2 regions of the Pseudomonas sp. EA_5y_Pfl2_R50 genome follow, and region 1 is predicted to be linked to the other one. Evidence: predicted binding sites of a transcription regulator. Region 1 holds the regulator's gene; the other holds the start of a gene.
What was found. The regulator FliA, encoded in region 1, starts transcription of late flagellar genes. The targets are predictions, from matches to a motif close to CTAAAGTTTNNNNNNNNNNNGCCGNTAA.
Positions count from the first base shown of each region.

Region 1 (7,292 bases):
CCGGCTCTGCACCGTCGACCAGCAATTGCAGGCCTTTGCGCGAGTAGCTGTCGGGTTCGGCATCCGCCACGCCTTCCAGCCCCAGCAAACCTTCTTTACGGGCGGTAAGGCTCCAGTTGACCACGCGGTCGATACCGCCAGCCAGGTCCACGCGAGGCGGAAAGAAAATCCAGGCCAGGATCTGCATGGCGCGCTTGAACGCGCTCATCGGCGATTGCAGCAGCGCGGCACCGATGGTGCCGCCCAGCACGATCAGCGCCGCCGGGCCGTTGGCCAGCGCACCGAGGTGACCACCTTCCAGGTAGTTGCCGCCGATGATGGCGACGAACGCCATGATGATCCCGATAAGGCTTAAAACATCCATCAGATACACGCCTCGACGATGTGCTTGCCGATGTCGTCCAGACCGTATACCGCGTCAGCGAGGTCGGCTTTGACGATGGCCATCGGCATGCCGTAGATCACGCAACTCGCCTCATCCTGAGCCCACACCGAACTGCCGCCCTGCTTGAGCAGACGCGCGCCTTCGCGACCATCGGCGCCCATGCCGGTCAGCACCACCGCCAGAACTTTGTCACCGTAGGATTTCGCGGCGGAACCGAAGGTAATGTCCACGCACGGCTTGTAATTCAGACGCTCGTCGCCCGGCAGGATTTTCACCGCGCCACGGCCGTCGATCATCATTTGCTTGCCACCCGGCGCCAGCAACGCCAGGCCCGGACGCAGAATGTCGCCATCCTCGGCTTCCTTGACGCTGATGCGGCAGAGCTTGTCGAGTCGCTCGGCAAAGGCCTTGGTAAACGCCGCCGGCATGTGCTGGATCAGCACGATGGGCGCCGGGAAGTTCGCCGGCAATTGCGTGAGTACCCGCTGCAGAGCAACCGGGCCGCCCGTCGAGGTGCCGATGGCAACCAGTTTGTAGGCTTTGCGTTTGGGCGCTGGCGACGACGCGCTGGCGGCCGGCGCGCGAGTGGGTGCCGGTGCAGGCGCCGGACGTGCCGGCGCGCTGGTGCTGTGGCTACTGAAGCTTGATGCCGCCGGGGTCGGCGCAGGTGCAGGTGCAGCCACTGGCGCCGGTGCGCTGTAGGCACTGAAACGCCGGTTGCTGCGCGAGATGCTGTGCACCTTCTCGCACAGCAGTTGCTTGACCTTCTCCGGGTTACGGGAGATGTCTTCGAAATTCTTCGGCAGGAAATCCACCGCGCCGGCGTCCAGCGCATCCAGGGTCACCCGGGCGCCTTCGTGAGTCAGCGAGGAGAACATCAACACCGGGGTCGGGCAGCGCTGCATGATGTGCCGCACCGCCGTGATGCCATCCATCATCGGCATCTCGTAGTCCATGGTGATCACGTCCGGCTTGAGGGCCAGGGCCTGATCGATCGCCTCTTTACCGTTGGTTGCCGTGCCGACAACCTGGATGCTCGGATCTGCTGAAAGAATTTCCGAGACGCGGCGGCGGAAAAAACCCGAATCGTCCACCACCAGGACTTTGACTGCCATAAACACTCCATTAGGTGCAGCGGAGCGTGATCGCCCCGCTGCCCCGGATTCAAATACGCCGTGCGGCGTAACGCTTGAGCATGCTTGGAACATCGAGAATCAGAGCGATGCGGCCGTCACCGGTGATGGTGGCGCCGGACATGCCCGGAGTGCCCTGCAGCATTTTGCCCAATGGCTTGATGACCACTTCTTCCTGGCCGACCAGTTGATCGACGACGAAGCCGATCCGCTGAGTGCCCACCGAAAGGATCACCACATGGCCTTCGCGCTGCTCTTCGTGAGCGGCAGAGCGGACCAGCCAGCCCTTGAGATAGAACAATGGCAGCGCCTTGTCCCGCACGATCACCACTTCCTGGCCGTCCACCACGTTGGTGGTCGACAGGTCGAGGTGGAAGATTTCGTTGACGTTGACCAACGGGAACGCAAACGCCTGGTTGCCGAGCATGACCATCAGGGTTGGCATGATCGCGAGGGTCAGCGGCACCTTGATGACGATCTTCGAGCCCTGGCCCTTGGTCGAGTAAATATTGATCGAACCGTTGAGCTGGGAAATCTTGGTCTTCACCACGTCCATGCCGACACCGCGGCCAGACACGTCGGAGATCTCGGTCTTGGTCGAGAAACCGGGGGCGAAAATCAGGTTGTAGCACTCGGTATCGCTCAGGCGATCAGCCGCGTCCTTGTCCATCACACCGCGTTTTACCGCGATGGAACGCAGGACGTTCGGGTCCATGCCTTTGCCGTCATCGGAGATCGACAGCAGGATGTGATCGCCTTCCTGCTCGGCGGCCAGCACCACGCGACCGCCACGGGCCTTGCCCGACGCTTCGCGCTCTTCCGGCGACTCGATGCCGTGGTCGACCGCGTTGCGCACCAAGTGGACCAGCGGGTCGGCCAGGGCCTCGACAAGGTTTTTGTCGAGGTCGGTTTCTTCACCCACCAGTTCCAGGTTGATCTCTTTCTTGAGCTGACGCGCCAGGTCGCGAACCAGACGCGGGAAGCGCCCGAAGACCTTCTTGATCGGCTGCATCCGCGTCTTCATCACCGCGGTTTGCAGGTCAGCCGTGACCACGTCGAGGTTCGACACGGCCTTGGACATGGCTTCATCGCCGCTGTTGAGACCCAGGCGCACCAGACGGTTACGCACCAGTACCAGCTCGCCAACCATGTTCATGATTTCGTCGAGACGCGCGGTGTCGACCCGCACGGTGGTCTCGGCTTCGCTCGCCGGTTTTTCCGGTGGCGGTGCCGCGGCGGCGCGGGCCGGAGCCGGTGCGGCAGCGGCCGGTTTTGGCGCTTCGGCTTTCGGCTCAGGCTTGGCGGCGGGCTTCGCTGGCGCAGCGGCAGCCGGTGCCTTGGCGGCTGGCGCGGCAACCGTCGAAGCACTGCCCGCCGTGGCGGCGCCGACTTCGGAGAACTTGCCTTTGCCATGCAATTCGTCGAGCAGCGATTCGAATTCGTGATCGGAGATCAGATCGCTGCCGGCAGCGGCGGCGGCCGGAGCGGCTGGCGCAGCCGGTGCCGAGGCAATGGCCGACTCCAGCGCTTCAACGGCGAAGTTGCCTTTGCCGTGCAACTGATCGAGCAGGGCTTCGAATTCGTCGTCGGTGATGTCCGAGCTGTCGCCTGCCGCCGGTGCTGCCGGTGCTGCCGGAGCGGCCGCCGTCGGGACTACCGCATCAACGGCGAACTGGCCTTTGCCGTGCAGTTGATCGAGCAGAGACTCGAACTCGGCGTCGGTGATTTCATCGCTAGCGGCTTCATTGGCCGTTTGCGCAGGAGCAGCTGCCGGGGCTTCGGCTTCGGCCTTGACGGCGTTCAGTGAATCCAGCAGTTGTTCGAATTCGTTATCGGTGATGTCGCCGGAATCGCCGGAATCGCCCTCGACGACCAGCTCTTCGATCATCTCGGCCACTGGCGAAGCCGGGGCTTCGTCCGCCGATTGCGGTTCGGCCAGACGCGCCAGGGCGGCCAGCAGTTCCGGGGTGGCAGCGGTGATCGGAGCACGCTCGCGGACTTCGCTGAACATGCTGTTCACCGCGTCCAGTGCTTCGAGGACAACGTCCATCAGTTCTGCATCAACGCGCCGCTCACCCTTACGCAGGATGTCGAACACGTTTTCGGCGATGTGACAGCACTCCACCAGCTCGTTGAGCTGAAGGAAGCCGGCGCCCCCTTTTACAGTGTGGAAACCGCGAAAAATTGCGTTGAGCAGATCTGCGTCATCCGGGCGGCTTTCCAGCTCGACCAGTTGTTCGGACAGTTGCTCAAGAATCTCGCCGGCCTCAACCAGGAAATCCTGAAGGATCTCTTCATCGGCGCCGAAGCTCATTAATGGGGTGCTCCTACAGGTCTAAAAACCCAAAAAACCTAAAATTCCAAAACACTAGAATCCGAGGCTGGATAACAAATCGTCCACATCGTCCTGACCGGACACAACGTCTTCTCGTTTATCGGCATGAATCTGCGGACCTTCACCCTGCGAGAGATGTTTTTGTGGATCTTTTTCTGCAAGCATCGCGGCGCGGTCATGTTCGATGCCCGCAAAGCGGTCGACCTGACTGGCCATGAGCACGAGTTTGAGCAAATTGCTTTCGACTTCGGTGACCAGTTGGGTCACACGCTTGATCACCTGACCGGTGAGGTCCTGGTAATCCTGGGCCAGCAGGATGTCGTTGAGATGGCTCGACACTTCACGGTTGTCCGTGCTGCTGCGTGACAGAAAACCGTCGACCCGGCGCGCCAGCTCGCGGAACTCTTCAGCCCCGACTTCGCGACGCATGAAGCGACTCCAATCGGCGCTCAAGGTCTGGGCTTCATCAGCCAGACCGTTGACCACCGGCGTGGCGCTTTCCACCAGATCCATGGTGCGGTTGGCCGCGGCTTCCGTCAGCTTGACCACATAGCCCAGGCGTTCGGTGGCGTCGGTGATTTGCGACACTTCCTCGGCCTGCGGCATGTGCGGATCGATCTGGAAATTGACGATCGCACTGTGCAGTTCACGCGTGAGCTTGCCCACTTCCTGATACAGGCCACGGTCACGGGTCTGATTGAGCTCATGGATCAGTTGCACCGCGTCACCGAATCTGCCTTTTTCAAGGCTCTCGACCAGTTCGACCGCGTGTTTTTTCAGGGTCGACTCGAAATCGCCCTGTGAAGATTCTTTATGCTCCATAGCTCCCCCGCGCGTTCATCAGCCGATGCGTTCGAAAATCTTCTCGATTTTGTCTTTCAGCGCCTGAGCCGTGAAAGGTTTGACCACGTAGCCGTTCACACCGGCCTGAGCGGCTTCGATGATCTGCTCACGCTTGGCTTCAGCGGTCACCATCAGTACCGGCAGGTGCTTGAGCTTTTCATCGGCACGCACGTGACGCAGCAGGTCGATACCGGTCATGCCCGGCATGTTCCAGTCCGTTACCAGAAAGTCGATGCTGCCGCTGTTGAGCACCGGAATGGCAGTGGTGCCATCGTCGGCCTCGACGGTGTTGGTGAACCCAAGATCACGCAGCAGGTTCTTGATGATCCGCCGCATCGTTGAGAAGTCATCAACGATGAGGATTTTCATGTCTTTGTTCAATTCGACCTCCAAGCAGTCTTAAACGCGCCCAGCACCTGGACGCGCCACTTCAATCAATCGGCGCAGCACTCGAAGACTGTCTGGAGCACAACAGAGCAAGACCGGTGCCGTTCATCACCGCACCAGCCTCGTTCGCAGTGTCCCCACACTGCCTTCAGCGCGCTCGCCACTCCCCCAAACGCCCCCGCAAACGGGCCGCGCACTGGCTGTGTAACTGGCTGACCCGCGATTCACTGACGCCAAGGACTTCACCGATCTCCTTGAGGTTCAGCTCTTCGTCGTAGTACAGCGCCAACACCAGTCGCTCACGCTCCGGCAAATTGGCAATCGCGTCCGCCAGCGCCGCCTGGAAGCGTTCATCTTCCAGATCGCGTGACGGCTCAAGATGAGCACTCGCGCCATCCTCGTGCAGCCCTTCGTGTTCGCCGTCCTGCAACAGGTCGTCGAAACTGAACAGGCGACTGCCCAAGGTGTCATTCAAAATCCCGTAGTAATCGTCGAGACTCAATTGGAGTTCGGCTGCAACCTCGTGATCTTTAGCGTCACGGCCGGTTTTAGCTTCAATTGAGCGAATTGCGTCGCTGACCATACGGGTATTGCGGTGAACCGAGCGTGGCGCCCAATCCCCTTTGCGCACTTCATCGAGCATCGCACCGCGGATTCGTATGCCCGCGTATGTTTCGAAACTGGCGCCTTTGCTGGCGTCGTATTTGGTCGAGACTTCGAGCAGGCCGATCATGCCGGCCTGGATCAGGTCTTCGACCTGCACACTCGCCGGCAAGCGTGCCAGCAAGTGGTAGGCAATGCGTTTGACCAATGGTGCGTAACGCTCGATCAGTTCGTACTGCGCGTCACGTGCCGACTTCTTGTAGAGATTCATGCCACTGGCGGTCATAACACAGGCCCTGCGGTTTGCTGCACGAGACGCTCGACGAAAAACTCGAGATGGCCGCGCGGGTTGGCCGGCAGCGGCCAGGTATCGACCTTCTGTGCAATCGCCTTGAACGCCAGCGCGCACTTGGAGCGCGGGAAGGCTTCGTAGACGGCACGCTGCTTCTGCACGGCCTTGCGCACGCTTTCGTCGTAAGGCACGGCGCCGACGTATTGTAGGGCCACGTCAAGGAAGCGATCCGTGACCTTGGTCAACTTGGCGAACAGGTTGCGGCCTTCCTGCGGGCTCTGCGCCATGTTGGCGAGGACGCGGAAGCGGTTCATGCCGTAATCGCGGTTGAGCAGCTTGATCAGCGCGTAGGCGTCCGTGATCGAAGTCGGCTCGTCGCAAACCACCAGCAACACTTCCTGGGCGGCGCGCACAAAACTGACTACCGAGTCACCAATACCCGCAGCGGTGTCGATCACCAGCACGTCGAGATTGTCGCCAATGTCGCTGAATGCCTGGATCAGGCCGGCGTGTTGCGCCGGGCTCAGGTGCACCATGCTCTGCGTGCCGGAAGCGGCCGGCACGATGCGGATACCGCCGGGGCCTTGCAACAGCACGTCGCGCAGTTCGCAACGGCCTTCGATGACGTCGGCCAGTGTGCGTTTCGGGGTAAGCCCCAGCAGAACGTCGACGTTCGCCAGCCCCAGATCAGCGTCCAGCAGCATGACCCGACGGCCAAGCTCTGCCAGCGCCAGAGACAAGTTCACTGACACGTTAGTCTTCCCGACGCCACCTTTGCCGCCGGTCACCGCGATCACCTGTACGGGATGCATGCTGCCCATGTTATTTCTTTACCTTGTCTTGCATAGACGGAGGCCACATTACTGGCTGCGCGTTCACAACCGGAACAATGCATGGCAGACCATCGATGTAGGTACAAAAACTGTTCATGAATACCTCAGCCTACCTGCTTGGTCGGGCTGTGATAGATATCAGCGAACATGTCGGCCATGGCTTCTTCGCTGGGTTCTTCCTGCATTTGCACGCTGACGGCACGGCTGACCAGTTGATGGCGGCGCGGCAGATGCAAATCATCCGGAATCCGTGGGCCATCGGTCAGGTACGCGACCGGCAATTCATGACTGATCGCCAGGCTCAACACTTCGCCCAGGCTTGCCGTTTCATCCAGTTTAGTCAGGATGCACCCGGCGAGCCCGCAACGCTTGTAACTGTGATAAGCGGCGGTTAGAACCTGTTTCTGGCTGGTGGTTGCCAAGACCAGATAATTTTTTGAACGAATGCCACGACCGGCGAGACTTTCGAGCTGCATGCGCA
Region 1 is NZ_CAXAPT010000013.1:115,839-123,130, forward strand. It holds gene AACY19_RS21540 (flagellar motor protein) at 1-364, opposite strand, end outside; gene AACY19_RS21545 (protein-glutamate methylesterase/protein-glutamine glutaminase) at 364-1,500, opposite strand; gene AACY19_RS21550 (chemotaxis protein CheA) at 1,550-3,832, opposite strand; gene AACY19_RS21555 (protein phosphatase CheZ) at 3,887-4,675, opposite strand; gene AACY19_RS21560 (chemotaxis response regulator CheY) at 4,694-5,065, opposite strand; gene fliA (RNA polymerase sigma factor FliA) at 5,232-5,972, opposite strand; gene fleN (flagellar synthesis regulator FleN) at 5,969-6,799, opposite strand; gene flhF (flagellar biosynthesis protein FlhF) at 6,916-7,292, opposite strand, start outside.

Region 2 (7,292 bases), on a different contig from region 1:
ATCAGAGGCTGGCTTTTTTATGCACAGGACAAAAGGTTTAGAACTGGTAACTGACCGTTGCCGCCACATTGCGCTTTTCGCCCATGTAGCAGAAGTTCAGACTGGCGCAGGATGCCACGTAGGACTCATTGGTCAGATTGTTCGCATTCAGGCGTAGGTCAACGCCCTTCAGCCCGACCTTGCCCAAGTCATAGCCAATCGAGGCGTCGAACAAGGTGTAGGACGGCACCTTCATGGTGTTCTCTGCATCTGCCCAGCTGTATCCGACATAGCGCACGCCACCGCCCAGGCGCAGGCCATTGAGTGCCGCACTGTCGAACTTGTAGTCCGCCCACAACGACGCCATGTGTCGCGGTGCCTGCGTCGGCGAGTTGCCTTTGTTTTCAATCACATCGGTCGGCGTGCTCAACGTGCTGACCATCGACTTCGAATACTCGATGTCAGTGAAGGTATAGCTGCCGAGGACTTTGAGGTTGTCAGTCAACTGCATGTGCGCTTCCAGCTCCAGACCTTGCGAGCGGACAGCGCCTACAGCGCGATAGAAGTTTTCCTGCGGAAGCTTGGTCGCCAGGTTCTCCTGATCAATGCGGAACAGCGATGCGGTGAACAGGTTGTCAGTGCCGGGCGGTTGATACTTCAGGCCGACTTCCCATTGCGTGCCATCGGTAGGCGCCAGCGGGTTACCGGCGCTGTCGGCATAGGAGTTCGGGTTGAAAGACTCGGAGTAGCTGATGTAAGGCGCCAGGCCGTTATCGAAAAGGTACAGCGCGCCAGCACGGCCAGTGAGTTTGGTGCGGCGGTCGTTGATCTCTGTTCCTTCAGGGCGCCCTGCTTCGGCGATGCGGTTTTCGTCGGAGGTTTCGACCCAGTCCTGGCGCAGGCCCAGCGAGAAGCGCCATTTGTCCATCTCGATCAGGTCTTGCAGGTAAACCCCGGTTTGCTCCAGGCGCCGCAGATAACTGGTTTCACCGTACATATCGATCGCCGAGTTGCCGTACACCGGGTTAAACGCATTGATCGGCGCGAGCCCGCCGCTGGTCCAATCGACCACGGTTTTGCGTCGCTGATAATCGGCGCCCATCAACACCGTGTGTTTGGTCGCCCCCGTGAAGAATTCAGCCTGAAGCATGTTGTCGACGATGAACGCATGCAGACGCTCGTCACCGCCGGTGTAATAACGGTTTAGCTCGTTGCTGGTTGGCGTGGTCCAGCCATAGGCGTAGACCTGATCCATATTCACTTTGGAGTCGAGGTAACGGAAGTTCTGCCGCGCGGTGAAGACATCGTTGAAGCGATGCTCAAACTGATAACCGAACGACTGCTGATCACGCGAATAGCCGTCAATCCCCGGCTCGCCTTCGAAGAAGCTCGGGGAGATCCGATTGCCATTGCGCTGATGAATCGAGCCATCGGCTGGCACACCGCCGTGGTAGCCCCCATCCGGATCGTGTTGCAGATAAGCCTGCAAGGTCAGCGAGGTGTCTTCGCTGAAATCGATACTCAGCGTCGGTGCCAGGGCGAAGCGCTTTTCCTTGTTGTGGTCGAATTGCGTGTCGGACTGATCCGTTAACCCAGTCAGACGATAGGCAATGCGCTTGTCGTCATCGACCGGGCCGCTGAAATCAAAACCGACCCCGCGTTGCCCCTGCGTGCCGACTGTGGCTTGCACCTGATGGTAAGCCTCGTACAACGGTTTTTTGCTGGTCAGTGCCACCAGGCCACCTGGCGAACTGCGGCCGTACAGCACCGACGACGGGCCTTTGAGAATGTCCACGCGCTCGAGAAAATACGGGTCGACCTGCATGGTGCTGTAGGTGCCGCTGTCGCCCATCGACTTGAGGCCGTCGAGGTAGATGTTATCCACCGAGCCGTCGTTGAAACCGCGCATGGCGACATAGTCATAACGGTGGGTCGCGCCATACGGGTTGGTCAGCACGCCTGGGGTGTAGCGCATAGCCTGCGAGACAGTCTGCGAGCCCTGGTCGTCCATTTGTTGGCGAGTGACCACAGACACACTTTGCGAAGTTTCCAGCAGCGCGGTACTGGTTTTGGTGGCGATCTGGCTGTGAGTGGCGTTGTAGCCGTCCATGCTGCCCAGCGCGTTGCCAAGGGCGAAGCCTTTGATGTCGGTGGTTGGCAGAGCCAGCGCTTCGGTTTGCGTGATCGGCCGCAAGGTGTAGTTGCTGCCATCCTGACTGACCGCTTCAAGCCCGGACCCGTCGAGCAAGTGACTCAGTGCCTGATCAGTCGAATACTCACCCCGTGCGCCCGGCGATTGCCGCCCCTGAGTTTGTTGCGGTGTCATTGCCAAGGTGATACCGGCCTGACGCGCGAATTGATTCAGCGCTTCGCCCAAGGGGCCGGCGGCGATGTTGTAACGATGGCCGACGTCACTGTTAACGGTGCTGGCCGCCACGCTCAGGTTCGGCAACACTGCCACGCCCAGCGCGGTAGACAACAGCGCTGCTCGAACGGCATGACGCAAAACATTCGATTCGCAGGTGAATTTCGGAGGGTTCTGACAAGTGGCGCGGACAGTCATTGTAGGTTTCCGTAGGAAGTCGCAAACGCTTGAGTTGAAGTGCTTACTGACTAAGCCGGACTGTCTGCGAAAACCCGCCAGAATAATTTCAGACGACACGTTCCAGGGCCACCCACCAGCGGGTGCGGTAGCGTAATTGCACCGGCAAGGTCTGCGGCAGAATCGCCAACAGTTTGTCCGTGTCTTCGAGGCGGAAAACGCCAGACAGGCGCAAGTCGGAAACGTCCGAAGTGCAGGTCAGAAAGCCCTGACGATAGCGTCCGACTTCGCTGAGAAAATCACCCAGGCGCATATTGCGTGTGACGATCAAACCGTCGGCCCACGCGCCGACATCCATATCCAGTGCCGGCGCCACGCGCACCTGATGGTGATCGATGAGATAACTCTGTCCGGCCAGTGCCTCAATAGTCGAGCCAGAGGAATGAATGGCCACGCGGCCACTGGTGACACTGAGCCGTGTGCAATCGCTGTTCTGGCGCAGGATGAACCGCGCATCCTGTGGCTCGTAAGTGCCATGGCGACTTTGCACGCGCAACGGTCGCTCGAAAGCCGCGCCTTCATCAGCGCCGCCACAAGTGACAATGATTTCGCCACGGGTCAGTTTGATCAGCCGCTGCTGCGCGGTGTAATCGAGATCCACGGCGCTGGCGGTGTTGAGTTCGATGCGCGTGCCGTCCGGCAGCTGGAAGCCGCGTCGCTCGCCAGTGGCCGTGGCGTAATCGGCGCTCCACTGCTGCCACGCAGCCGTGTCCTTGGCCAACCACGTTGCGGAGCCCATCAGTAAGGCGCCAGACAACAACTTCAACGCCTGTCGCCGGCCCAAACCTTGCGCGCTGTTTTCCAGCGTGTTGAACGCCACTTGCGCACCGGGCACCGCGCGCAGGTTAGTGCTCAACTCGGCTTGCAGTGACTGCACCCGTTGCCAGGCCAGTTCATGCTCATGGTGCTCAGCGCGCCACTGCTCGCACTGGCGGTTCAAACGTGGGTTGCCATGGTTGTTACGCAAGCGCAGCAGCCAGTGAATGGCTTGCTTGACCACTTGCTGCTGCGGCTCGCTGCGCCGGTTGAGAGAAACGTTATCCACAGCCATCAGCTTTCGTACCGCAGCACGTAGCAGTGATACAGCGCGTCGGCGACGTAGCGTTCTACCGAGCGCAGCGACAAACCCATCTGTTCGGCGATCTGCTTGTGGGTCAAACCTTCGCACTGTGCCAAGAGAAATGCCTGACGTACTTTCGGCTTCAGTCCTTCAAGCATGCGCGCGATGCTTTCCAGCAACTCGATCACCAGTGCCCGGGCTTCGGCACCCGGCGTTTCGGCTTCGGGTAGATGCGCGATGGTTTCCAGATAGGCCCGTTCGATTTCCTCGCGCCGCCAGTGATCAATAACCAGGCCGCGAGCGACAGTACGCAGGAAGGCGCGCGGCGCCTTGAGTTCGAGGCGTTCGGTGCGTTGCAGCAGACGCACGAACGTGTCCTGGGCGAGGTCTGCGGCATCCGCTGCATTGCCCAGCCGCGCGCGCAGCCAAGCGTTGAGCCAGCCGTGATGACTCCTGTAAAGCGCCTGTACTGCTAACTCAGGTGAGGACATGAACGCGAACGTCACAAATGATAATTACTCGCATTGTCATCAAGGGTTACAGAATTTGCAACTGCTGCTCTTGCAACCGCGATAAAAAGTTGTACGCCGACCGCTCTAGCGCACCGTTCGGCGGGAATCTGCCAGGAATGTCATCCATTTCCCGCGCAACCCTAAGATTTCTCCGATACGTGCCGACAGACTGGTGAGACATGCGTGCACCAAATCAGAGCAGCCAGAAGACGCTGCCTGCGCTGTACATGGAATGTTGCATCCGTAACGCATCCCCCCTTTTGGCAAAAGAAGTCCCATGAAATGAATCTCAAGTTCAGCCATAAAATCCTGTTGGCCGCCTCAGGCGTCGTGGTCCTGGCGTTCGCGCTGTTCACCCTCTACAACGATTATCTGCAGCGAAATACCATTCGCCAGAACCTTCAGTCCTCCGTGCAGCAGGCCGGCGATCTGACCGCCAGCAGCGTGCAGAACTGGATGAGCGGGCGGATTCTGGTGCTGGAGAACCTCGCGCAGAACGTCGCCCATCAGGGCAAGGACGCCGACTTTCCGGGCCTGGTCGATCAACCGGCGTTCACCTCGAACTTCCAGTTCACCTATGTCGGTCAGGCTAACGGCGTGTTCACCCAGCGCCCTGATGCGAAGATGCCGGACGGATACGATCCACGTCAGCGCCCTTGGTACAAGCAGGCCGTTGCCGCCGACAAAACCATGCTGACGCCGCCGTACATGGCGGCCGTCGGTGGGCTGGTGGTGACCATCGCCATGCCGGTGAAAAAGAACGGCGAGCTGCTCGGCGTGGTCGGTGGTGACCTGAGCCTGGAAACCCTGGTGAAGATCATCAACTCGGTGGACTTCGGTGGTCTGGGACATGCATTCCTGGTCAGCGCTGACGGTCAGGTGATCGTCAGTCCGGACAAAGACCAGGTGATGAAGAACCTCAAGGACATCTACCCGAACACCAGCGTGCGCATCGAGAAGGGCAACCAGAACGTGGTGCTCAATGGTCAGGAGCGCATCCTCTCGTTCACCCCGGTCAGCGATCTGCCGAATGCGCAGTGGTACATCGGTCTGTCGATTGATCGCGATAAGGCCTACGCCGCACTCAGCCAATTCCGTACCTCGGCGTTGATCGCGATGTTCGTCGCTGTCGGCGCGATTGCGTTGTTGTTGAGCTTGTTGATCAACGTTCTGATGCGTCCGCTGACCACCATGGGCCGCGCGATGCAGGACATCGCTCAAGGCGAAGGCGACCTGACCCGTCGTCTGGTCGTCGAGAGCAAAGACGAATTCGGTGAATTGGGCAGCGCGTTCAACCAGTTCGTTGAGCGGATTCACGCCTCGATTTCCGAAGTGTCTTCCGCAACCCGTCACGTACATGACCTCTCGCAACGGGTGATGGCATCGTCCAACGCATCTATCGTCGGTTCCGATGAGCAAAGTGCGCGCACCAACAGTGTCGCTGCCGCAATCAACGAGTTGGGCGCTGCCACGCAGGAAATCGCCCGCAACGCTGCCGACGCTTCGCAACACGCCAGCGGCGCCAGCGAACAGGCTGATGACGGTCGTCAGGTGGTTGAACAAACCATTCTGGCAATGACCGAGTTGTCGCAGAAGATCAGCCTGTCGTGCACGCAGATCGAAACCCTGAATGCCAGCACTGACAACATCGGGCACATTCTCGATGTGATCAAAGGCATCTCGCAGCAGACCAACCTGTTGGCGCTCAACGCGGCCATTGAAGCGGCCCGTGCCGGTGAAGCCGGGCGTGGTTTTGCGGTGGTGGCGGACGAGGTGCGTAACCTCGCCCATCGCACCCAGGAGTCGGCGGAAGAGATCCACAAAATGATCACCTCGCTGCAGGTCGGTTCGCGTGAAGCGGTGACCACGATGAACGCCAGTCAGGCGTCCAGCGAGCAGAGCGTGGAAGTGGCGAATCAGGCCGGTTTGCGTCTGGTCAGCGTGACCCAGCGCATCGGCGAAATCGACGGCATGAACCAGTCGGTGGCTGCGGCGACCGAAGAGCAGACCGCCGTGGTCGAAACCCTCAATGTCGACGTCAACCAGATCAACCTGTTGAACCAGCAGAGCGTGGCCAATCTCAATGAAACATTGAAGGATTGTGATGCGTTGTCGCAGCAGGCCAATCGCCTGAAGCAACTGGTCGACAGTTTCAAAATCTGACCGCGTCATCGGTCTTCGCGAGCAGGCTCGCTCCCACAGGGAAATGGCTTCCAAATGTGGGAGCGGGCTTGCTCGCGAAAGCGGTGGTTCATTCACCGCCAAAACCAAGTCTTAAACAAACAGCTTCAACACATTCCCCATCCCGTCATCCGCAAACCCCTGCACAAAATCCCTGAACCCCGGCAACGCTTCCTCACCAGCCGAAGCCGGCTCGGCAATGATCGTCCACGTCGCCCGGGATTTGCCTGCACCCAACGACTGCACCTCCATCGCCGCCCACAGATTCGCCACACCCAACGTGTTGTAGATCGTCGTCCAGGTCATGCTCCGCGCCTGCTCATCGCGGGAGTTGAGTTGTTCGACCACTACGTTGCCATCCTTGAAGAACTTCTTGCGCAACGAGGACACGCCCTCGCCAGTCATGTCGATGTGCGACAGCGCCGGAATGAAGCGGTCGAAACCGCCGAAGTCACCGACCACCGCCCAGACCTGCGCAGCGTCCGCAGGTACTTCTATCGAGGAAACGACGTGGCAGCCTTGCGGGTTTTTGATCAGAGTGTCGGGTTGCAGCGTGCTCATGGTGATGCTCCTTGTTGTTGAGTCAGATGAAGTTGATTTCTTTCAGGTAATCGCAGCCGCGACGCAGCAGCGCCGGGGATTTGCGCGGGTAGTGCGCGCCCATCTGCTGTACGCCGGCCTGGGCGTTGGCATGCCCGATCAGCGAGATGTCGCCGATGTCTTCCTCGAAGCCGTTGAGGTAAAAACCGAGGACGCCGAACAGCGCGTTGTCGACATCGACGCGGCCGAGTTGCTGCTGCCAGTCGGCGACGCTCACCAGCGAGAACTCGCTGCCGGTTGCGCGGAACGACGCGACGTAGGCATCCCAGCTCAGCGGCTCTGGATTGTGCAGATTGAACACTGCGCGCTGCGGCGCGTAACGGCTGGCATGGAAGGCGATGAACCGGGCGAGAAAGTC
Region 2 is NZ_CAXAPT010000025.1:1,595-8,886, forward strand. It holds gene AACY19_RS26225 (TonB-dependent siderophore receptor) at 38-2,542, opposite strand; gene AACY19_RS26230 (FecR family protein) at 2,631-3,632, opposite strand; gene AACY19_RS26235 (sigma-70 family RNA polymerase sigma factor) at 3,632-4,132, opposite strand; gene AACY19_RS26240 (methyl-accepting chemotaxis protein) at 4,436-6,316, shown strand; gene AACY19_RS26245 (SRPBCC family protein) at 6,428-6,895, opposite strand; gene AACY19_RS26250 (amino acid adenylation domain-containing protein) at 6,918-7,292, opposite strand, start outside.
Region 2: the regulator FliA is predicted to act here: its motif matches at 4,294-4,321, upstream of AACY19_RS26240 (methyl-accepting chemotaxis protein).